3 regions of the Ferdinandcohnia sp. FSL W7-1320 genome follow, and region 3 is predicted to be linked to each of the others. Evidence: riboswitches for the same ligand, from Rfam matches in the RefSeq annotation. Region 3 holds a riboswitch; each other region holds the start of a gene.
What was found. Region 3 has a riboswitch for S-adenosylmethionine ahead of NST91_RS21885 (DUF2292 domain-containing protein). Riboswitches for the same ligand answer to the same signal wherever they lie in the genome.

Region 1 (7,544 bases), 120 kb from region 3:
AGGAGAAATTCCTAAGATCGTTTGCAAATAGATTGGAAGCAATAAAAACCCTGAAAACATGGCCATATTAACAACCATTGTAATCACTGAAGCCAACGCGAACATCGGATAACGATAGACCCCAAAATTAAGCATTGGAATATCAAGCTTTGATTGACGGATAATAAACCAAGTTAGCGAGATTATTCCAATTATAATGGATCCATATACAACCGGACTTCCCCACCCCATATTACCGGCAGAACTAAATCCATATAATAATCCACCAAATCCTATACTTGATAATATTAATGAGAAAAAGTCCAATTTTAGGATTACTTTTTCCTTTCTATCCTTCAGCATGATAAAGCCAAGAATGAACACGATAGCTGCAATTGGTGTGATGAAGTGGAAAAGCATTCTCCAATCATAGTGTTCAATAATCCAACCCGAGAGTGTTGGCCCAATCGCCGGTGCGAACATGAGGATTAATCCGAAAACCCCCATTGCTGTTCCCCTTTTTTCAACAGGGAAACTTACCAACATTACATTCATAAGTAGCGGCATCATAATTGCCGAACCTGATGCTTGGATCATCCTACCTGCTAGGAGGATAGAAAATACGTGGGCGGTACCAGAAAGTATCGTACCGATAGTAAATAATCCCATTGCTACGATAAATAATCGGCGAACGGTATATTTTTCGATTAAAAAGGCTGTAGTCGGAATTAAGATACCATTGACTAGCATAAAGCCCGTGGTTAACCACTGCACTGTCGATGGGTCAACCTTTAATTCCGTCATAATTGAAGGTAACGCGACATTTAATAATGTATTATTTAAAAATGAAATAAAGGCACCAACCATCAAGACGGCAAGAATACCGTATTGAGGGCGTACTTGTTTTTCGGAAAAATCCATTAAACTCCCCCCACATTAGACGTTAAGTTCATAATTTTATACTACTGTTTTATTTAGCCATAAGATATATCTTATAACACGACTTTTTGGATTGCAATAAAAAGTATCTCAGTTTGGATACTCCTAGAACATGCTAAGGTTATAGGTTTTAGATAGGAGCTCAAGAAGTCTTATTCCACCTATACTATTTCCCTTTTCATCTAAGGCGGGACCTAATATTCCAATCCCAAATTTGCCTGGAACAGCCCCCATTATCCCACCGGATACACCACTTTTTGCTGGTATCCCGATCTTTATGGCAAATTCACCAGAAGCATTGTACATGCCACAAGTCACCATAAATGTTTTACAAATGCGTGCTACATTTTTCGGCATTATTTGTTTACCCGTATCCGGATCGATACCATCAAGAGCAAAAACAACACCTATTCTAGATAAATCCAGGCAATTCATTTCGATTGCACATTGTTTTGTATAAAGATCAATGAGCTCTTCTACGTTTTCATCAATGATTTGATGTTGTTTTAAAAAATAACATAAGGCTCGATTAAGATGTGCCGTTTCATATTCAGACTGCGCAATTTCCTCATTGTAATGGATAGTGTCATTGTTTGCTAATTCACGAATGAATGTGAGTAATCGATGAAATCTCTCATCAACAGTGTTCCCTTTTATCATATGGGTAACAGCAAGTGCGCCAGCATTAATCATCGGGTTTAGTGGCTTTGAGGGAACCATTGTTTCTAGCTTTGCAATCGAGTTAAACGGGTCACCAGTCGGCTCCATTCCGACACGCTCAAAAACATACTGTTTGCCCCTATCCATCAAAACGAGAGCAAGAGATACGACTTTGGAGATACTTTGTAACGAGATTTTTTTTTCAATATCTCCTGCGGAAAAGCAACGTCCATCAGGAAAGTTGATTGCAATAGACAGGTCATTCGGGTTTGCTTTCCCAAGTGCGGGTATATAATCTGCTACACGCCCATTCTTTGTTATTTGGCGAGCTTCTTTCACTAATTCCTTTAATTCATCATTCGATTTACAAGGCATTTTCATCACCACTAGTAGTCTTTACCAAATGAGTTTTTACTATGTTATAAGCAGGAGAATTTGCTAACTTAGCCTTTTCTCAATTAACCACGATTGCCAAAGGGTTCGTGTTCTTCACAAAAAAAAGACAAGACGTCATCGTCTCATCCTCTATATGTTATGCTCTTGTATATTTCTCAAGCGTCATAATCGCATTGCTTACGTCCTTTGCTTTGATTGATCCGATTGGCATCAAATGGATAGACTCTCCTGGGATTGTAGATTTCTCGGCTACTTGGTTAATACGTTCCACCGAAACATCAGTTACTCCAAGATCCTCAATAGACTTTGGCAATCCGAGTTTCTTATAAAACGGTAGTAGTTCTTTTATCTCGTCCAGCTTATTCTCTAAAACAAGCTGAATCAAAATCCCATAGGCAACTTTCTCTCCATGTAGAGCGGAATGAGTCTCTTCCAAAACCGTCAACCCATTATGTATAGAATGAGCTCCGGCAATTCTGCCGTAATGGTCCCCAAAGCCACCAACCATACCACCAAGTGTAATGATTGTTTCAAATACCTTTATAAAATCGTCATTAAGCACCCCACTTTTTGCGGCTTCAATCGCGGCTTCGGCATGTTTCACTAAAAGATCCTTACATTGCTTAGCGGCATAATGCGAGACCAACAATGGTACCGGCTTGTTTTCAATCTTAGCCATTTGAACATCTGCTTCATACCATTTTGCGAGTGTGTCACCAATTCCAGCGATGAACATTTCTAGCGGTGCCTTCAATAAAATCCTTGGCTCAATCAAGACCAAGCTCGCATTATTCGGATAAATATCGTAGCGAATGAATGTCCCACTTTCATTATAAATCACACTTATCGGCGTCCACGGTGCGCAATTTGAAGCTAACGTTGGGATTAGCACGTAAGGTTTTTGGGAAAGATGGCTTGAAGCCTTGACTAAATCAAGAACCTTTCCGCCACCAACTGCAATCACAGCATCGAACGATTGTTTTTTAATAAATGATGAAAGGGATTCAATTTCAGTGATTGAACACTCTCCATTATATGAATATTGTTCCGATTGAATCTCACGAAACTTTGGTATATATTCCTTTGCTGCTTTCCAAGACTTTTTCCCATGAACGAATAAAACTTTTTCATAGGAGCGCTCAGCAAGCTTTACTTCAAGTTTGTCTAATATACCTTCAGATACAACATACTCACTAGGGGCCCCATAAACCGAAATGACATCCACTCTCACCACTCCCTACTTATTTGCTTAGTTTTCCATCCATGCTGGCTTACCAAAGCCTTTGAATTCCTCATCAATCACTTTTTCGAAATCCTCAGATTCTACTACTGCTTTTAAATCTTTCGCAAACTGTGAATCATTATTTTTTGCACTAATTGCAACTACATTTCGGTATGAATCAGACATATCTTCAAGTGTAAGTGCATCTAATAAATTCATTTTTGCAGCTAATGCAAAGTTACCTGGGACTGCAGCTAGATCAGCACTTTCAACAGAACGTGGTAATTGACCAGCTTCAATTGGTTGGAATTTTAAATTCTTTTTATTTTCGTCAATATCTTTTTCTGAAACTGTTAATGGGTCTGCATCCTTTGCGATTGTAATAAGCCCCGCATCACGTAATGTGTTTAATGCACGTGCTGCATTTGTTGGGTCATTTGGAAGTGTTACAGTTGAACCCTCTTTTACTTCATCGATTGATTTATAAACATTTGAATAAATTCCCATTGGTGCTGTCGGAACATTAATTAATGCAGTTAAATCCATGTTGTTTTCTTTTTCAAAGTTTTCAAGATAAATTGTGTGTTGAAATAGATTTGCTTGAATATCACCATTGTCTAATGCTTTGTTTGGTTGGATATAATCACTGAATTCAACAATTTCTACTGTGTATCCAAGTTCTTCAAGTCCTGGCTTAAGAGCTTTTTTAGCCATATCACTGTATGGTCCTGCTGTTGCGCCAATTTTTATATCTTTTGATTCTACAGCTGAGTCTTTACTTTCACCATCATTGCTTGCGCTACTTCCACAAGCTGTAATAACGAATGCTACTAAGAGTAAGATAATTCCTGTTAACCACTTTTTCATTTTTTTTCCTTCTTTCTGTTTTTATGTTATTTATCTTTTATCTACTACCTTTGCAATGTAGTCACCAAGGAGTTGTATGACTTGAACTAAAATGATTAAGATTAGGACTGTCGCAAACATGATGGTATTGTCGTACCGGTAGTAACCAAATCGGATTGCTAAGTCTCCGATTCCTCCACCACCAACAGTACCTGCCATGGCTGAAAATCCAATTAAGCTAATAAGTGTTAAGGTAACACCAGATATAATTCCAGATCGCGCTTCAAGGAGCAACACATCTTTTATAATCATCCATGGAGTTGCTCCCGCTGCAATCGCAGCTTCGATTACACCTCGGTCAATTTCCCTTAAAGCTGTTTCCACAATTCTAGCGAAGAATGGAATCGCAGCAACTGAAAGTGAAACAGATGCTGCAGTCGGCCCAATCGTTGTGCCTACGATGAAATTCGTGATTGGAATCAATGCAACAAGCAAGATAATAAATGGAATTGAACGAATTAAGTTCACGACAAACCCTAAGATGCTTTGAACTACTTTGTTTTCTAAAAATAATCCTTTGTCAGTTACATATAGAAGAATTCCAACTGGAAGTCCGATTACAACTGCAATAAGTAATGAAATAGCAATCATATAAATAGTTTGGAAAAACGCTGTATTGATATCAGGGAGAAGCTCCATGAGATGATTTAAATCAATTTCCATCACGTAACACCTCCACTTGTGCAGCACGTTCCTCAATATAGTTCAGTGCTGATTTGATTTCTTCTTTATTTCCCCTCAACTCCATGATAAAAATACCTAGTGCTGATTCTTGAATGTATTCAATGGAACCATGAAGGAAATTTCCTTTTACATTGAAAGTCTGAAGCATATCTGATATAACACCCTCACCGGCAATTTTTCCTTTAAAGGTAACCTTCACGATTGGGCCTTTACATGAATCAAGAATGATTTCAGGAATCTCAAAGGAAACAACACTTTCAATAAATTCCTTTGTTAGTTCAGTGTTCGGGTTTGCAAATACATCATAAACAGAACCTTCTTCGATTACCCTTCCATCTTGCATAATCGCCATACGGTTACAAATTTCCTTCACAACATCCATTTCATGCGTAATTAGGACAATTGTTATGCCAAGTTCTTTGTTAATCTTTTTTAATAGCTTTAAGATTGATTTAGTTGTTGTTGGGTCAAGCGCGGAGGTCGCTTCATCACAAAGCAACACTTTAGGATCGTTTGCGAGCGCTCTTGCAATCCCAACTCTTTGTTTTTGACCACCACTTAGCTGCGAAGGATAGACATCCTTTTTATCTAATAGACCTACCATTTCGAGTAAATCCTCGACACGTTTTTTGATTTGTTCCTTTGGTAGATTGGCAGCTTTTAAGGAAAACGCAATATTTTCGAATACTGTTTTTTGACTTATTAAATAGAAGTGTTGAAAAATCATTCCGATTTTCAAACGAGCGATGCGCAGGTCACTAGCTTTTAGAGAGGTAAGATCTACCCCATCTACCAAGATGTTTCCAGAGCTTGGTCGTTCAAGCAAGTTGATACAGCGCAGCAGGGAGCTTTTTCCTGCGCCTGAATAGCCAACGATGCCAAAGATTTCGCCGGCTTCTATTTGAAGAGTAACATTATCAACACCTGTGACGGTCACTTTTTTTGTTTTATATATCTTTGAAAGATTGCGAATTTCAATCATTTAAATACCTCATTCATTTACCAGTTTTTTAATGCAAAAATACCTCTTTCATCTGAAAGAGGTATCGAAATAAAAATTTATCTCGACTTATCTTTCAGAATGAAAATCATTCTGCAGGAATTGGCACCTTCCCAAAATGGGGGTTGCCGGACGTCTTAGGGCCTAGTCCCTCGGTCGCTCTGGATAAGTTTGATTATTTATGAAATTTATTATAGTTAGATATTACTAGCCAGTTAGTATTATGTCAATAACAACATTACACTATCAAAACAGTGTTAAACGTTTCCATTCTTATTGTAGCAACGAATCTAAATTTTAAAAAATATTATTATCGGATAGTAAATAGCCCATTCCCGGGAATGGGAAGGGCTATTGTTAGCTGCTTAACGCGAGATGTTGATACGCGATATCCATATTGTTTTTTAGTTCTTCGGGATTGTCGTGGTAAACTACTTTTCCTTTACTTAAAATATAAACATCATCTGCTATTCTCAAGGCAGTTGAGATATTTTGTTCTACTAGCAGCATCGACATTCCGGATTCTTTTAATTTTAAAAGGACATCCATCACTTCACTGACCATTAAGGGTGACAATCCTTCGGTAGGTTCATCAAGCAATAAGATTTTTGGATTTCTCATCAATGCTCTTCCGATAGATAACATCGATTGTTCCCCTCCACTTAAGGTGCCAGCATGAGATTTTTCACGTTCCTTTAAGCGTGGAAAATAGTGAAAAATCTTCTCTAGATTCCAATCTCCTTTTTTCAAATCAGCGAAAACGGTTAAATTTTCTGTTACGGATAGGTTCGGAAATATTCTTCTCCCTTGGGGAACAATCCCAATCCCTTTTCTAGCAATTTGATGACTTTGAAGAGAGGCAATATTTTTACCTTCAAACAGGATTTCACCTTGTACTTTATTTACAAAGCCAATAATTGAATGCATGGTTGTTGTCTTACCCATACCATTTCTTCCCAAAAGGGTAACAACTTGGCCTTCTTTCACTTCAAGGTTCACTCCATGAAGGATGTGACTTGAGCCATAGAAGCTATTAACATCTTTCAACTTAAGCATGTGCAGCCTCCTCCCGCCCTAGGTAAATTTCCTTAACCTCTTCATTTTCGCGAACCGCTTCTGGTGTACCATCTGCAATTAGTTTTCCTGTATGTAGGACAATCACTCGGTCCATATTACCGAACAACACATCAATATCATGCTCAATCATACAAATCGTTACTTCTCTTGGTAACTTATTAATTAGAGCAATAATCTGGTCGGTTTCAACCTGTGACATTCCTGCTGTTGGTTCGTCTAACAGTAGAATCTTTGGCTTTCCAGCAATCGCCATGACAATTTCAATTTGTCTCTGCACACCATAAGATAGCTCTTGTACCTTTGTATCGCTATACTGATCAAGATTCCATTCCTGTAAAAGGGCATCCGTTTCTTTATGCAATGCTTGATAATTTTTGGGACTTACCTTCTTCCACCAATGCGTATGCTCTTTCCTCATTTTCTGTAAAACAAGGAGAACATTCTCTTTCACCGTTAATCCAAACATTAGATTGTTCTTCTGGAACGTTCGCACTATTCCACTTTCTGTCCTTTTATAGTTTGGTACCTTTGTAATATCTCGGTCATAATAGGCAATTGTTCCACCTGTCGGGTTCAAGTCTCCGGCGATCATATTGAAAAAGGTTGTCTTACCAGCGCCGTTTGGACCAATTAATCCCACACGTTCTCCAACTGTCACATCCAACGTAATATCTTCAATTA
Region 2 (7,544 bases), 3.1 Mb from region 3:
TGTTCATCCTTCATTTCTTCTCTCATAAAGTTATTTCCAATTTATAAAGCCCCCACGCACACGAGATGGGTCAAAAAAGATGCTTGCCACATAAAGTGTGTTCTTAGTTTTTGATCTTCGAATTTCCATTTGAGTTCTTAAAAGCCCCCGTGCTAAAATTTACATAGCAGATTCTTATCTTAGTTAGGAGGGGCGATTTTATGCCTCAAGGAAATCCATTTTCATATTCAACAGATAATAAACGTTACCATACATGGAATTACCACCTCCGTCATACATTTGGACATAAAGTATTTAAAGTAGCCCTTGATGGAGGGTTTGACTGCCCAAACCGTGACGGAACAGTCGCACATGGTGGATGTACTTTTTGTAGTGTCTCAGGGTCAGGTGACTTTGCTGGAAACCGTGCAGACGATATACTTACACAATTCCATACAATTAAAGATAAAATGCACGAAAAATGGAAAGATGGTAAGTACATGGCATACTTCCAAGCGTTCACAAACACCCACGCACCTGTTGAAGTATTGCGTGAAAGGTTTGAACCCGTTTTAAGTCAAGAAGGAGTAGTCGGAATCTCTATTGCTACAAGGCCTGATTGTCTTCCCGATGATGTTGTCGAATATTTAGCAGAACTAAATGAAAGAACCTACCTCTGGGTTGAGCTTGGTTTACAAACTGTACATGAAAAAACAGCGCACCTTATTAACCGAGCACATGATTTTAAGTGTTATGTTGAAGGAGTAAATAAGCTTCGTAAACATAATATTCGGATTTGCTCCCATATTATAAATGGCCTCCCACAGGAAACAACAGAAATGATGATGGATACAGCTCAAGAAGTAGCGAAACTTGATGTACAAGGTATCAAAATTCATTTGCTACATTTGTTAAAAGGAACACCTATGGTGAAGCAATATGAAAAAGGACTATTGGAATTTCTCTCTTTTGATGATTATGTACAATTAGTTTGTGACCAACTCGAAGTTTTACCACCAGAAATGATTGTTCATCGTATTACCGGGGATGGTCCCATTGATTTAATGGTTGGGCCAATGTGGAGTGTGAATAAATGGGAGGTATTAAATACAATAGATGCCGAATTGAAACGTCGTGACAGCTATCAAGGAAAATTATATAAGAAGGTAGCAGAAAACGTATGAAATTAGATCGTATACTTCCATTTGCCCGTAAATTACTTAAACTTGCAGTTAGAGAAGGAGATTATGCAGTTGACGCTACAATCGGAAATGGTCACGACACAGCAATGCTTGCTTCTTTGGTTGGTGAAAATGGACAAGTTTTTGGCTTTGATATTCAAAAAGAAGCTATTGAAAACACAACCACTCGTTTAAAAGAGCAAGACCTGTTTGATCGCGTTCGTTTGTTTCACGAGAGCCATAGTCAACTTTTAGCGATGATTCCCACTGATGCCCGCAGCAAAATCGCAGGGGCAGTCTTTAATTTGGGATATTTGCCTGGAGGAAATAAGGAAATTGTTACAAAGGCTGATTCTACAATTGAGGCAATTGAGCAATTACTTACTGTCATGAAGCCTGAAGGTATTATAGTACTTGTTGTGTACCATGGTCATGAAGAGGGTGCAGTCGAACGAGATCAGCTGTTAGAATATTGTTCAACGCTGGACCAAACCAGCGCTCATGTATTAATGTACCGATTTATGAATCAAATGAACAATCCACCTTTTATTATCGCAATTGAAAAAAGATAGAGCCCAGACTGTTGAAAAACGCTCGCATACTTCGTTGCTTGCCTCCCTCGTCCGCTCATGAGGGCTACTTCTATTCGCGTCTTCGCTCAGCGGAGCGCCTTGTCTGACAAGCGTTTTCATAACAGTCTTGGAAGAATTCATCCATAACTTCACTTATGAAAAAAGATAGAGCCCCGTCGCTCTATCTTTTTCTTATTCAAACACATGTTGAAATCTACGGTAGGCTCGTCCATTTACATAAAAGAAAAAAGAAGTCTTCCCACCGAGTCTAATAATTTTCTTCGCAATTTTTAATACACTTCGTTGTGACCTTACCTTTTCATCTGATAGATATAGACCTAATAAACCCCTATTAATCATTCGGTGAAATTTTTCATTTGGTAACCCGGCTGTATGTTTATCTGCTTCGGTGATAAAGTGCTTAAGGCGATCTACCAATTCATTTTCATGTGGATAATAAAAACAGAAATTTAAGTCTCCACCTTTACGGTCCTCTTCTTGATCAATGAAATAATCAAGAAGGATGTGCAAGCCTTGGATATATGGAAAATACCCATTCCGAACTTTGTTGGCCATCTCCTCGTTGAATTCTTCATGAAAAGCGTAAGCAACTAAACAAAAAATCCCTAGTGTAGACCCTGAACAGGCTGAGAATTCATACCATTCCATGTTTGGCAAATCCTTTTGGTGATCTTTAAACCAATTCTCAAGTCTTGGAACTCGCTCTTCTACCTTTACATGTTTATGAACTTGTAAAGCACAATAATAACTTGCCAACTCCTGTAAATAATCAGCAATCTTATCATAATGATGAAGGTTGTGAAGAACATCCTGACAGGTTGTTACTAGGCTCTCCAAGTAACCCCCATCATCCTGTTCTTCTCGAAATTGATAATAGTTTTTTGTTGGACATCCTGGTCGTAAGGCATCTGGCATAGAATCATGTAACGAGCTAAAATCTAACGGATCAAGCGAGGTGCTTCGATCACAAAGATTATCTAGATAGTCACTAATCGTTTGATACGCAACGATAAATCGAATGCATTCCTCCATTTGTCCTTCTGATAATAAGGCGAGAATTGCTCCACCTTCACAGTGAAACGTTTTAGTTTGAATACTCGCTAATGCCTGTCTCCGAAGTTCCTCATTTGGAATAGCCTCCGCTTTCTTTTTCCAAATTGATAATTCACGATGTACAATCGGAAATACCTCACGATACACTTTCTTCATTAAACTAATCGGTTTTGTTGGTACCATCGATATCACCTCAATATTTAGGAACATTGAATATATGTACGATTTACGATAATTGTAAAAGTTGATACACTTACCATAAATGATTATTTATCGAATATCAAACGAAAGGATGTAACTATTATGATTTATCCATACAAAGGGAAATATCCTGAAATTGCCGACTCTGTATATATTGCGGAATATGCGACAGTTACTGGTGACGTAAAAATTGGTGAGGAAACAAACATTTGGTTTAATACTGTCATACGGGGGGATGTGGCACCGACCATTATCGGAAAAAGAGTGAGCATTCAGGATAACTCAACCTTGCATCAAAGCCCAAATAATCCTTTAGTTATTGAAGATGATGTCACAATTGGTCATCAGGTGATCCTACATAGCTCTATTATCCGTAAAAATGCGCTAATCGGAATGGGGTCCATTATTCTTGATGGGGCAGAGGTTGGTGAAGGGGCTTTTATAGGTGCCGGAAGCCTAGTTCCACAAGGCAAAAAGATTCCACCAAACACTCTTGCATTCGGAAGACCAGCTAAAGTTATTCGTGAATTAAATGATGAAGATAAAAAAGATATGGCCAGAATTCGCCGTGAATATGTGGAAAAAGGGCAGCATTATAAGGAATTACAAAAAGAAAAACGCGGTTAATCAAATACGCCTTGGCGTATTTACGCCCAGATTTTTTTGAGCTTGCTCAAAAAATTGCCCTTGAAAATCTATGGCATCCGCCGGAGGCTTTAACTTTATTCAGTCAAGTTTGATACTAAATTGGATAATCTATTTGCTTTCATCCAACCACTCATAGCATTTCAGCTGAATAAAGTTAAAAGCTCACCATTAAGGCGAGCTTTTTTCTTTCTTATTTTGCAGCTTGTGTTTTAAGCGCTTCTGCTTTGTCAGTACGCTCCCATGGTAAATCAAGATCATTTCTACCAAAGTGACCATATGCAGCGGTTTGCTTATAAATTGGACGACGTAGATCAAGCATCTTGATAATTCCAGCAGGACGTAAATCAAAATTATCACGAACCAATTCTACAAGTACATCCTCTGACACAGTTCCGGTTCCAAATGTGTCTACAGAGATAGAAACTGGTTGTGCAACACCGATTGCATACGCAAGCTGAACTTCACATTTATCCGCTAAACCAGCTGCTACGATGTTTTTCGCAACATAACGAGCAGCATATGCAGCTGAACGGTCAACCTTAGTTGGATCCTTACCCGAGAAAGCGCCACCGCCATGGCGTGCATAACCACCGTACGTATCAACAATAATTTTACGGCCAGTTAAGCCAGCATCCCCTTGAGGACCACCAATTACAAAACGGCCAGTAGGATTAATGAAATATTTAGTATTCTCATCAATTAGTTCACTAGGAACGACAGGGTTAATTACATGTTCTTTTAAATTACGTTGAATTTGCTCTAATGAAATTTCAGGATGGTGCTGGGTTGAAATAACAATCGTATCGATACGAACTGGATTGTTGTTCTCATCGTATTCAACAGTAACTTGAGTTTTTCCATCTGGACGTAAATATGGAAGAATCTCATCTTTACGTACCTTTGTTAGTCTGCGTGATAACTTGTGAGCTAATGAAATTGGTAGAGGCATTAATTCTTTTGTTTCGTTACAAGCATAACCAAACATTAATCCTTGGTCTCCAGCACCAATTGCTTCAATTTGCTCATCAGTCATTTGACCTTCACGTGCTTCTAACGCTTGGTCAACCCCCATTGCAATATCTGGAGATTGCTCATCAATGGATGTTAAAACTGCACAAGTTTCATAGTCAAATCCGTATTTTGCTCGTGTATAGCCAATCTCTTTAATCGTTTCACGGACAATCTTTGGGATATCTACATATGTAGAAGTTGTAATTTCTCCCGCAACAAGTACAAGACCTGTTGTGACAGAAGTTTCACACGCTACGCGTGCATTTGCATCACTTGCTAAAATCGCATCTAAAATAGAATCTGAAATCTGGTCACAGATTTTATCTGGATGTCCTTCTGTAACAGATTCTGAAGTAAATAAACGGCGTCTATTTGTCACAAACGCTTCCTCCTTTTCGGATTCAGAATCGAATAGTTCGAGTTCTGACATTCATTGATACGGTACTCATTCCCTTAGTATTGTTACCTTCACGATTTTCTATCCTATATTAAATGAACAGTTATCTACGATCAAATGTGCCTTGGCGTTTTTGCGCCCGATCTTTAGGCCGACACGATGTGGGTCATACAGACGGTTGCCACAGGAAGCGAAAAATTTCCGCTAAAAAATCGAGGCATCCGCCGGAGGCTTTAACATTATTCTGTTGGAATCGAACTCCGAGAATAATTTAAACACATATCACGCGTTAAGTAACATCAATAAAACCAATAAAGAATAAAAAACCTTTCCTACTATTTCGAGGAAAGGTTTATCGTTTATCCAGCCTTTCACTCTTATCGATCAAGGACATACCTTGCTCAGGTTAGCACCTTATCACTTTTTCGAATGTGGAGACCTACTAATAGGTTTCACTAAAAACCATTTGATATGTAAGAAAAGTGATGGTTGCCGGGTTTCATTGGGCCTGTCCCTCCGCCAGCTCGGGATAAGAGAGTATCCGTTCAATGACATATGATATCGCAGTAGTCCTTAAGGTGTCAACAGAATTCCGAAAAAAAACAAAGTCGAAGTGTGTCACACTATTTCCTCAATATTGACAAACTATAAAAGAATTATCGATTATAAAGGACTATTTTAGAATCTGCGCGCACTTTTTAATGATATGTTACGTAAAATACGTTAAATAGTATAGACTATTTTTATTAATGTGTTATACTAATTGTAAATTTGAGATAATTTATGGAAATTTAAAAATTAATAAAGGATGGTTTAACATGAATTCAGTTGAAGTTACAAATGAGCAGCTATTAGAATTAGTGAATGGAAAAAACGCACTTCATAACCTATCTGTTCCTATTTTAGTTGAAAAAGTACTATCTAGACAAGAGGGAATCCTTACTTCGACTGGGGCTATACGTGCGACAACTGGGAAGTACACCGGAAGATCACCTGAAGACAAATACATCGTAGAAGAAGCATCTACTAAAGATAGAATTGATTGGGGTAAGGTAAACAAACCAATTTCTGAAGAAGTATATGAAAAACTTTATACAAAAGTACTTTCATACTTAACAGAAAAAGATGAGATTTTCGTATTCAATGGATATGCAGGTGCAGACAAAAAAGTACGCATGCCAATCCAAGTAATCAATGAATATGCTTGGCATAACCTTTTCTCTCAACAAATGTTTGTTCGACCAACAGAAGAGGATCTAAATACACATCAACCTGAATTCACAGTTATTTGTGCACCAAATTTTAAAGCTGATCCTGAGGTAGATGGTACTCGCTCTGAAACATTCATTATTATTTCCTTTGAAAAACGAACAGTGTTAATCGGAGGAACTGAATATGCTGGAGAAATTAAAAAATCAATCTTCTCTGTGATGAACTATGTATTGCCTGAAAAAAATATTCTTTCCATGCATTGTTCTTCAAACGTAGGCCCTGAAGGTGACGTTGCACTATTCTTTGGTCTATCTGGAACAGGAAAAACTACTCTTTCAGCAGATCCAAAACGTCGTCTTATTGGCGATGATGAACACGGTTGGTCTAGCTCTGGCGTGTTTAATATTGAAGGCGGTTGCTATGCTAAATGCATCAACCTTTCTCGCGAGAAGGAACCACAAATTTTCGATGCGATTCGCTTTGGCTCTGTGTTAGAAAATGTGGTTGTAAATGAAGAATCCAGAATAGCTGATTATGATGATAATTCATTAACTGAAAATACAAGAGCTGCATACCAAATCGATAATATAGATAATATTATTGTTCCTAGTATTGCAGGTCATCCGAATACAATCGTATTTTTAACTGCGGATGCTTTTGGTGTTTTACCTCCTATCAGTAAACTAACTAAGGAACAAGCCATGTACCATTTCTTAAGTGGATATACAAGTAAACTAGCAGGAACAGAACGTGGTGTTACTGCTCCACAAGCAACATTCTCAACTTGCTTTGGATCACCATTCCTACCACTTCCTGCAACAGAATATGCAGAAATGTTAGGTAGAAAGATCGATGAACACAATGTTCAAGTATTCCTAGTGAATACAGGTTGGACTGGAGGAGAATATGGCGTTGGAAGCAGAATGAAACTATCATATACTCGCGCAATGGTTCAAGCTGCTTTAGAAGGCGAATTAAATAATGCTGAAACTGTGAAGAATGATATTTTTGGTCTGGAAATTCCAATTCATATTCCTGGGGTTCCTGATGATGTACTTCAACCATCAAAAACATGGGCGGACCAAAGTCAATACTATGTAAAAGCAAAAGAATTAGCTGTGAAATTCAAAGAAAACTTCAAGAAGTTCTCTAATGTTGCTAAAGAAATCGAATTATTGGGCGGACCACGCATTTAATATCAAATACGTTATCGTCTTGATCAGCCCTTTCAAGTAAAAGACGATCTTGCTAGAAGGTGCTTCCTTACCC
Region 3 (7,544 bases):
TTCGTATTCTTTCCGTACAAGACCTCTTTCCTGTAATACTGGTACAACTAGCTCTATAAAATCTTTAAATGTTCCAGGTGTAATCGCGTAAGCAATGTTAAATCCATCGACTCCGGTCTCCTCCACCCAGCTCTCTAAATCATCAGCTACCTGTTCGGGGCTTCCAACAGTCACAGGACCAAGGCCGCCAATTCCGGTGTATTTCTTTATCTCATCAATCGTCCATTTTTTATCAGAATCGATTTTTGTAAAGTTCTCAACGGTCGATTGAATCGCATCATTTTTCACATACTTTAAATTTTCATCTGGACTATACTCTGAAAAGTCGATTCCAGTCCAGCCACCTAGAAGTGCTAATGCCCCTTCATAGCTTACGTGTTTTTGATACTCATTGTATTTATCTTGTGCTTCTTCTGCTGTTTGACCAACGATTGGAGTAATACAAGCAAGTATTTTTATTTCATCTGGTGCTCTGCCAGCCTTGATTGCTTCTTCACGTAGTTTCTTGACGGAATGCTTAGCTGCATTTTTAGTCGGTGCCCCAATAAAAATTAATTCCGCATGTTTACCAGCAAAAGCCCGCCCCTTACTAGAAGTTCCGGCTTGGTAAAGGACTGGTGTTCGTTGTGGAGAAGGTTCGCAAAGGTGAGCACCTGGAACCTTATAATACTTACCTTCATGATTGATATCGTGAACCTTACTTGGATCTGCAAAAATTCGATTCTGTTTGTCTAGTAAAACTGCATCATCCTCCCAACTTCCTTCCCATAATTTATAGCAGACTTCTAAGTATTCATCGGCAATATCATAGCGCTCATCGTGTTTAATCTGATCTTCCAAGCCCATATTCACAGCGGCACTTTTTAAATATGAAGTTACAATATTCCAGCCTACACGCCCTTTTGTAATATGATCGAGCGTCGACATCCTGCGAGCAAATGTATATGGATGCTCATGAGTAACAGATGCAGTAACCCCAAATCCTAAATGTTTCGTCACCGCTGACATTAACGGTACAACAAGGGATGGATCATTGACAGGTGTTTGTGTACCTTGGCGGATTGCAGCATCTCTTGAACCTTGATACACATCGTATGGCCCTAGTACATCTGCTAGAAATATAGCATCGAATCTACCCTTTTCTAAAAGCTTCGCGAGTTCAATCCAATACTCGCTGTCTTTATAACGATGGGATTGATCCTCTGGATGTGTCCATAGACCTGGGGATTGATGTCCCACACAATTCATATCAAACGCATTTAAATAAATTCTTTTCTTCGTCATTTTCATTAACTCCTCTTCCATTAATTTTTCAAGGCAAAGTCTTTTTTCTTATTTACTGTTTCAATAAAGTAATAAAGCTCTTTTTTCAATCTCACTAACACATTCTCGTCCGTTATTGGGTTGACTACTTGTGTTTTATCGATTTGGCAATCTTGGAAGTACACTCCTTGTTGGCTTTGCCCCTTTAATGCAGCCAATAATGGTTTGAGGCTGAACTCAATCGCAAGTAAGTGGGCTGGGCTTCCACCTGTCATGATTGGTAATACTGTTTTCTGCGACAGCACATCTTGGGGAAGCAAATCTAGTACTGCCTTCAAAATCCCAGTGTAGGCTGCCTTGTATACGGGCGATCCTACAATCACTCCCTCAGCACCTTGAAGGAGTAAAGTCAGATCCTTAAGTGCAGGACTATCAAACCTCAGATTAAAAATGTCCTCAAATGGAATATCTCTAACAGATACATATGTGACCGAGAAACCCTCTTGTTTCAGCTTTTTTCCAACATACTGTAGGACTAAATCCGTTCTAGAACTCTCAGACGGACTTCCTGATAAAATTACGATTTCACCCATTTTAATCATCCTTTCGCTTGTGTCTTTTTTTTATTTAAATGAGTTTAACTTCGGATTATTTGTAAAGAATCCCCTCTTTTCCAAGAAAAAAACGAATAAAAAAGGCATCTTTATCTAAAGCGTCTTTTTTGGACGCTTTGAAAATAAAGATGCCTTTAGTCGTCTAATCGGCACGTTATTTACTTAGTTTTAGTTTGGGTTGATGTGGATTTTTGCAAGGAAAAACGCTTCTTTTCTGTTGCATCGATTTGGGTAATTTCCCCATTGTGAACCGTGATCACAATAGATCCAAAATCCAATTTCTCCAAGGTAGATAAAATATGCTTTACCTTTGATTCATCAAGCTGCGCCATACAACTCCCCCTTGTTCAAGATGTATATGATTCATTGCCATTGGTTGACCAGTATGGCAATCAGTTCTGCGGCTAAAAAATCAAATGCGCCTTGGCGTATTTGCGCCAGATTTTAGGCCCAAAGGAAGTGGGTCATAAAAACGTTGCCACAAGACGTGGCGTTCTTAGTCTTTGATCTTACTGCTCGAAAACTTCCTTTGAAAAATCGTGGCATCCGCCGGAGGCTTTATTTTTATCAGTAGAAGTATGACTTTTACTGATAAAAATAAAAAAGCCCTCTTCTAATAAGAAGAGGGCATACGTGATTATTTTCATACGCTCTTCTTATCTTTCAAGCTTTACGCTTGCTGGAATTGGCACAGTACAATTGTCTGTTGCCGAGGCTTCGATGGGCCAGTCCCTCCACCTCTCTGGATAAGAATAAAATGGTAATTTAGTTGTTGATATATAAATTACACGGAATTTTTGTTTCTGTCAATCGATTTCAGTGAAAATTTTTAAAAGGTAGAAATTTTAGTTATTTTGTCATAGTGTTTATCGTTCTTCTAAGGATTAGGCTGTTTATACACCTTTAAAAAATGTTTATGCTAGGACTTTTGTATATACTTGGAAAAAGTTGATTTAAAATTGCTCCTTTTGATATGACTTTTGGGTACTTTTTGAAAAACAAATATCATAAACGCTTTTTTTCTTATGATTTTTGGATAGAACTGGTAATATCCATAATATAAATGCTGCTTATTGCATGACTTTTGGAAATCACAGGAAAAACCTGCATTATACCATTTGGTGTAAACCCACAAAAAAAGACCTCGAATCATTATATAATTCGCGGTCGCCGTTTATGATATTTTATTAATTTCACAGTAATCGTTCGAGCTCAGCTTTTTCTTCAGTGGACAATATTCTCTCAGCCAATGGAAAAAGCATATTTTCTTCCTTCGCGAAGTGCTGTGTTAAGGTTGCGTACGCTTGGACTGCGTAAACTGTAATAGTTTGTGCATCATATTCATCCATATCCTTTCCCACTAGAGCAGCCTCATCAAGGAAATCTCGTAAATGCTTTTCCGCTTTACGATGCTCATATTCCATTGTACCGATGGTTTGGTCTTTATCACCAAGACGACGGTCCATCATTGGGAACAGTCCTTCATCCTCACGTTTTGAATGTGCATTAAGCTCAATATTAAATGATGAAATCTGCTTGTATAATTCTGAAAACAGTTCAAGCACTCTGGGACCAGATTCGTATTCTATTTCTTCCGTGATCTCATAGAAACGATTCATCATTGCCCTCAATGACTCGTGCTCATCCTTTAATTTTTGCAGCGGAGGACTAAGTAGCTTCACATTTTGATCCTCTATCAACATTCAACTTCACCCCTTCACCAGTCATATGTCACCTTCCTATAGCATACGATAATTGCTCAAAAATTTTAGTGATAGGAATCACTAGGTCGAATCCCCTCACAAACAATGTCCTATATGATGCTTGATGATGATAGATATAATAAACCAAGTAGGCAATCAACTAACGGAAAAGGTTGTCTCTACGATATAGGACTAAGTTTTGTAGATATAGGAGTAAACTTGCGATTTAACGGACGGAGTTTAAAGGATTTAGGACAAATATCTCAATATATCGTACATAACCATCCATAGATTCAGCCATATAAAAAACCTTCCAAGCACTCGGAAGGCCAATTATGAGCTTCAGCAAAGAATTACTATTTCTTTCTTTTTTCTCAGTTGCTTTGTAGTTCTTGAATCGCGTTTGGAATAACATATGTTTCTATTACCTGGTTTAAACAGTGGGACGCGGGACCTGTCCCTGTGTCCCTGGTATGGCGCGAAATTTGTGTCGCTCAATGATTTCTCATAATTCTCTCATTCTCTTTTAATTTTTGTACTGTAGATTACTAGGTAACAACGTTTTATAGGAGGATTTTGAGATGAAGATTGTTATTGTGCCTTCGGGTTTTAAGGAATGTTTAGATGCAGAGGAAGTTGCTTTGGCAATGGAACGGGGTGTGAGGCGCTTTGATACGTCAATTGATCCTGTAGTAATCCCCATGGTTGATGGTGGGGAAGGATTTGTAAAGACTATTATTAGCATTAAAGGTGGAGATTTAATTTATAAAAAGGTAACTGGACCAGTCGGGAAGAAAATCAGTAGTTATTTTGGCTTTTATGAAGAGAGTGGTAGACGTATCGCTGTGATTGAAATGGCAGCCGTAGCTGGGTTGAAGCTAGTGCCTCGTAATCAACGAAATCCGTTAAGAACTACGACCTATGGAGTTGGAGAATTAATAATGGCTGCACTTGATTTCGGTGTCGATCATATCTTAATTGGCTGTGGAGATTCAGGTACTTCTGATGGAGGTGCAGGGATGGCACAGGCGTTGGGGGTTCAGTTTTTAAATAAGGAGCAACAACTCGTCCATATCATGGGAGGCGAGGATTTATTGGAAGTCGACTCACTCAGAACCACGAATATAGATAGTCGATTAAAGTATGTCACCATCGATGTAGCATGCAACTGGAAGAACGTATTATGCGGAGAAAAAGGAGTAGCACGAATATTTGGTCCCCAAAAAGGCGCTACTTCAGAGCAGGTTGAGGTCTTATCAACAGCGCTAGAAAATTATGCAACTGTCATTGAAGATGCAACAGGATTGAATGTTCGCTCACTACCAGGTAGCGGTGCATCTGGAGGTTTGGGTGCGGGATTACTCGCATTTACAAATGCAACATTACATCCACGATTCGATATCATTATGAATTTTATTAATATTGAGGAAGCAATTTCAAATGCTGATATCGTTTTTACTGCTGAGGGGAGTTTAGATTTTCAAACTCCTAACGGAAAAATCCCGGCCGAAGTTGCGCGGATTGCGAAAAAAAATGATATACCTGTTATTGCTATTACAGGAACTATCGGAAAAGGAGCGAAACTTAACTATGACGCAGGTATAGACGCTTATAGCAGTATTATTAAAAGACCTGTTTCCTTGGAGTTGGCCATGAAAAAAGCACCGAAATGGATAGAGGAAAGTACGGAGTCTGCATTACGAAAAATCGCAATTGGTTGGGGAATGGCAAACAAAAACCTGTTAAAGAAAGTGTCTATTTAACATGATTACGGGATTGGAGAAACAAATTGAAAAGAGTCAACCATTAAAATCTGCGGTCCTGCCCATTTCAAAGCCGTTTGCTCTCGTTGTTTTACATGTTCTCTTCTTGGCAGGTATTGTCTTTATCGATGGTTTGGATTATCGCTCAAAGATTGCTTTATTTACTTTTTTATCTGCAATGACATTATGGGTTACTACAAAAATCCCAGCTGGCTTTGTTGCTATTTCACTGATCGTGTTCACCATTCTCATGAATGCCGGAGAACCGAATTTATTATATGAATCACTCTCTGAAAAAGTAGTATGGTTAATGATCGGATCTTTTATTATAGGTGAAGCAGTCAAAGAATCTGGATTAGCAGATCGAGTCACCCTGATGCTGTTGAGCAAATCGAAAGATAAAGGAAAAGTTCTAGCTGGGGTGAGTTCCATTTTGTTCGCATCCGCATTTTTTATACCGTCTACTTCCGGTCGGGCAGCATTATCTATGCCAATTATCAATCAGCTAAACCAAGAATATACGAAAAAAGAACAAAGTGTGTTTGCATTGTTAGCTCCCATCATTATATTAATGAGCACGTCCGCCACCCTAATTGGAGCTGGATCTCATTTAATCGGAATTGGATTACTTGAAACCACCGTTCATCAATCCATTTCCTTTATCCAATGGTTCCTATGGGGGCTTCCCTTTGCTTTGGTTATGACAATCCTTTCGTTCTTTACTGTGAAATGGCTCCTATGGCCAAGGGATGAATTAAGAGTGTTAAAAAACACTCAATCTGTTGAAACATCTTTATTGAAGAAACAGATGAATAGAACGGAAAAAAAGACCTTGATCTTGATGATTTTTTTAATAATCGGATGGATGACAGAAAGTGTACATGGCTATGATATTGCTTTTATTACGATGGTAGGTGCCACCTTAGTGATGACGCCCAATTATGGAATCATTAACTGGAAACAAGGAATGAAGTCAGTATCGTGGAATTTGATTTTATTTGTTGCAGCAGCCGCTGCCCTAGGAAAGATGTTGGTTGAAACAAGTGTCGTGAAATGGCTGGAAAAGGAAATGCTGAGCTTTCTGCATTTGTTTACAGTTGCTCCAGAGTGGTTAATTGTTTTGGTCATTTTAGTCGCAACAGTTTCAAGCCATTTATATATTACTTCACATACCACACGGGCCATCGTGTTTATCCCGGGATTATTATTATTTAGTGAAACAATTGGAGTAAACCCTTCAGCGGTTGTGTTTTTAAGTTTAATAGGGATGAACTACTGTGTGACATTTCCCGTCAGTTCAAAAGCATTACTTCTCTTTTATGAAGATGAAGGAAATTCATATGACGCTAAAAACCTATTAAAAATTAGTGCAATATTAATGCCAGTCTATATCCTTGTCATGATGACATTCTATTTCTCCTACTGGCAATGGACTGGACTACAATTGTAGTTGGGACAGGGGTTGACTGTCCCTTTTTTCATTCATAGTGTCTGTAAAAAAATGGTGGGACACGGGACCTGTCCCCGTGTCCCAGAAAATCTTGCAATGGGCTGAGCGAATATTGTTTCCTCCAAAATACAATAATCTTCATCGCCCCTCCACATTTAACTCAAAATTAGAAAACTCCGCACAAACAATATTGACTTTTAACAATACATCTATTATAGTTATATACATAACTATATAACCATTTATGTATATAACTTATATATTACGAATAGTAGGCGATTATTATGCAAAAACCATTTGTTCAAGACAAACCCATTTATTTGCAGGTTCGTGAAAAAATCGAAGATCAAATACTTAACGACCAACTAAAAGAAGGGGAGCAAGCACCTTCAACTAATCAGTTAGTTAACTTTTACAAAATCAACCATGTCACTGTATCAAAAGGAGTAAATCAGTTAGTTGAGGAAGGGATTCTTTTTAAAAAAAGGGGAATTGGAATGTTTGTAGCCCAAGGTGCAAAAGAAAAACTAATCCAAAAACGCAAGGAATCTTTCGTTGATGATTATGTAGTCAAATTAGTTCATGAGGCTTATAAGTTAGGAATCACTGAAAATGAAATCATTGAATTCATTAAAAATGTAAAAGGGCGTGAAATAGAATGAAGGTTAAAGCGGAAAATCTTCAAATTAAATACGGAAACCAATTAGCTCTTAAAGATGTTTCTTTTGAGTTAAACGGAGAAAAGATATAT

Region 1: linked by a shared signal. The riboswitch ahead of NST91_RS21370 (methionine ABC transporter ATP-binding protein) and the one ahead of NST91_RS21885 (DUF2292 domain-containing protein) in region 3 are both predicted to bind S-adenosylmethionine.
Region 2: linked by a shared signal. The riboswitch ahead of metK (methionine adenosyltransferase) and the one ahead of NST91_RS21885 (DUF2292 domain-containing protein) in region 3 are both predicted to bind S-adenosylmethionine.

Annotation. Positions count from the first base shown of each region.
Region 1 is NZ_JBBPAM010000001.1:4,373,843-4,381,386, forward strand. It holds gene NST91_RS21345 (DHA2 family efflux MFS transporter permease subunit) at 1-900, opposite strand, end outside; gene glsA (glutaminase A) at 1,024-1,953, opposite strand; gene NST91_RS21355 (iron-containing alcohol dehydrogenase family protein) at 2,111-3,199, opposite strand; gene NST91_RS21360 (MetQ/NlpA family ABC transporter substrate-binding protein) at 3,224-4,063, opposite strand; gene NST91_RS21365 (methionine ABC transporter permease) at 4,094-4,765, opposite strand; gene NST91_RS21370 (methionine ABC transporter ATP-binding protein) at 4,755-5,768, opposite strand; SAM riboswitch class I at 5,853-5,958, opposite strand; gene NST91_RS21375 (ABC transporter ATP-binding protein) at 6,144-6,842, opposite strand; gene NST91_RS21380 (ABC transporter ATP-binding protein) at 6,835-7,544, opposite strand, start outside.
Region 2 is NZ_JBBPAM010000001.1:1,404,303-1,411,846, reverse strand. It holds gene mnmL (tRNA modification radical SAM protein MnmL/YtqA) at 201-1,163, shown strand; gene mnmM (tRNA 5-(aminomethyl)-2-thiouridylate-methyltransferase MnmM) at 1,160-1,732, shown strand; gene tbcS (tetraprenyl-beta-curcumene synthase) at 1,925-2,989, opposite strand; gene NST91_RS07150 (gamma carbonic anhydrase) at 3,110-3,634, shown strand; gene metK (methionine adenosyltransferase) at 3,846-5,045, opposite strand; SAM riboswitch class I at 5,438-5,599, opposite strand; gene pckA (phosphoenolpyruvate carboxykinase (ATP)) at 5,882-7,471, shown strand.
Region 3 is NZ_JBBPAM010000001.1:4,491,663-4,499,206, forward strand. It holds gene NST91_RS21875 (LLM class flavin-dependent oxidoreductase) at 1-1,284, opposite strand, end outside; gene ssuE (NADPH-dependent FMN reductase) at 1,305-1,856, opposite strand; gene NST91_RS21885 (DUF2292 domain-containing protein) at 2,036-2,209, opposite strand; SAM riboswitch class I at 2,531-2,630, opposite strand; gene NST91_RS21890 (hemerythrin domain-containing protein) at 3,071-3,580, opposite strand; gene NST91_RS21895 (glycerate kinase family protein) at 4,162-5,343, shown strand; gene NST91_RS21900 (SLC13 family permease) at 5,345-6,793, shown strand; gene NST91_RS21905 (GntR family transcriptional regulator) at 7,078-7,455, shown strand; gene NST91_RS21910 (ATP-binding cassette domain-containing protein) at 7,452-7,544, shown strand, end outside.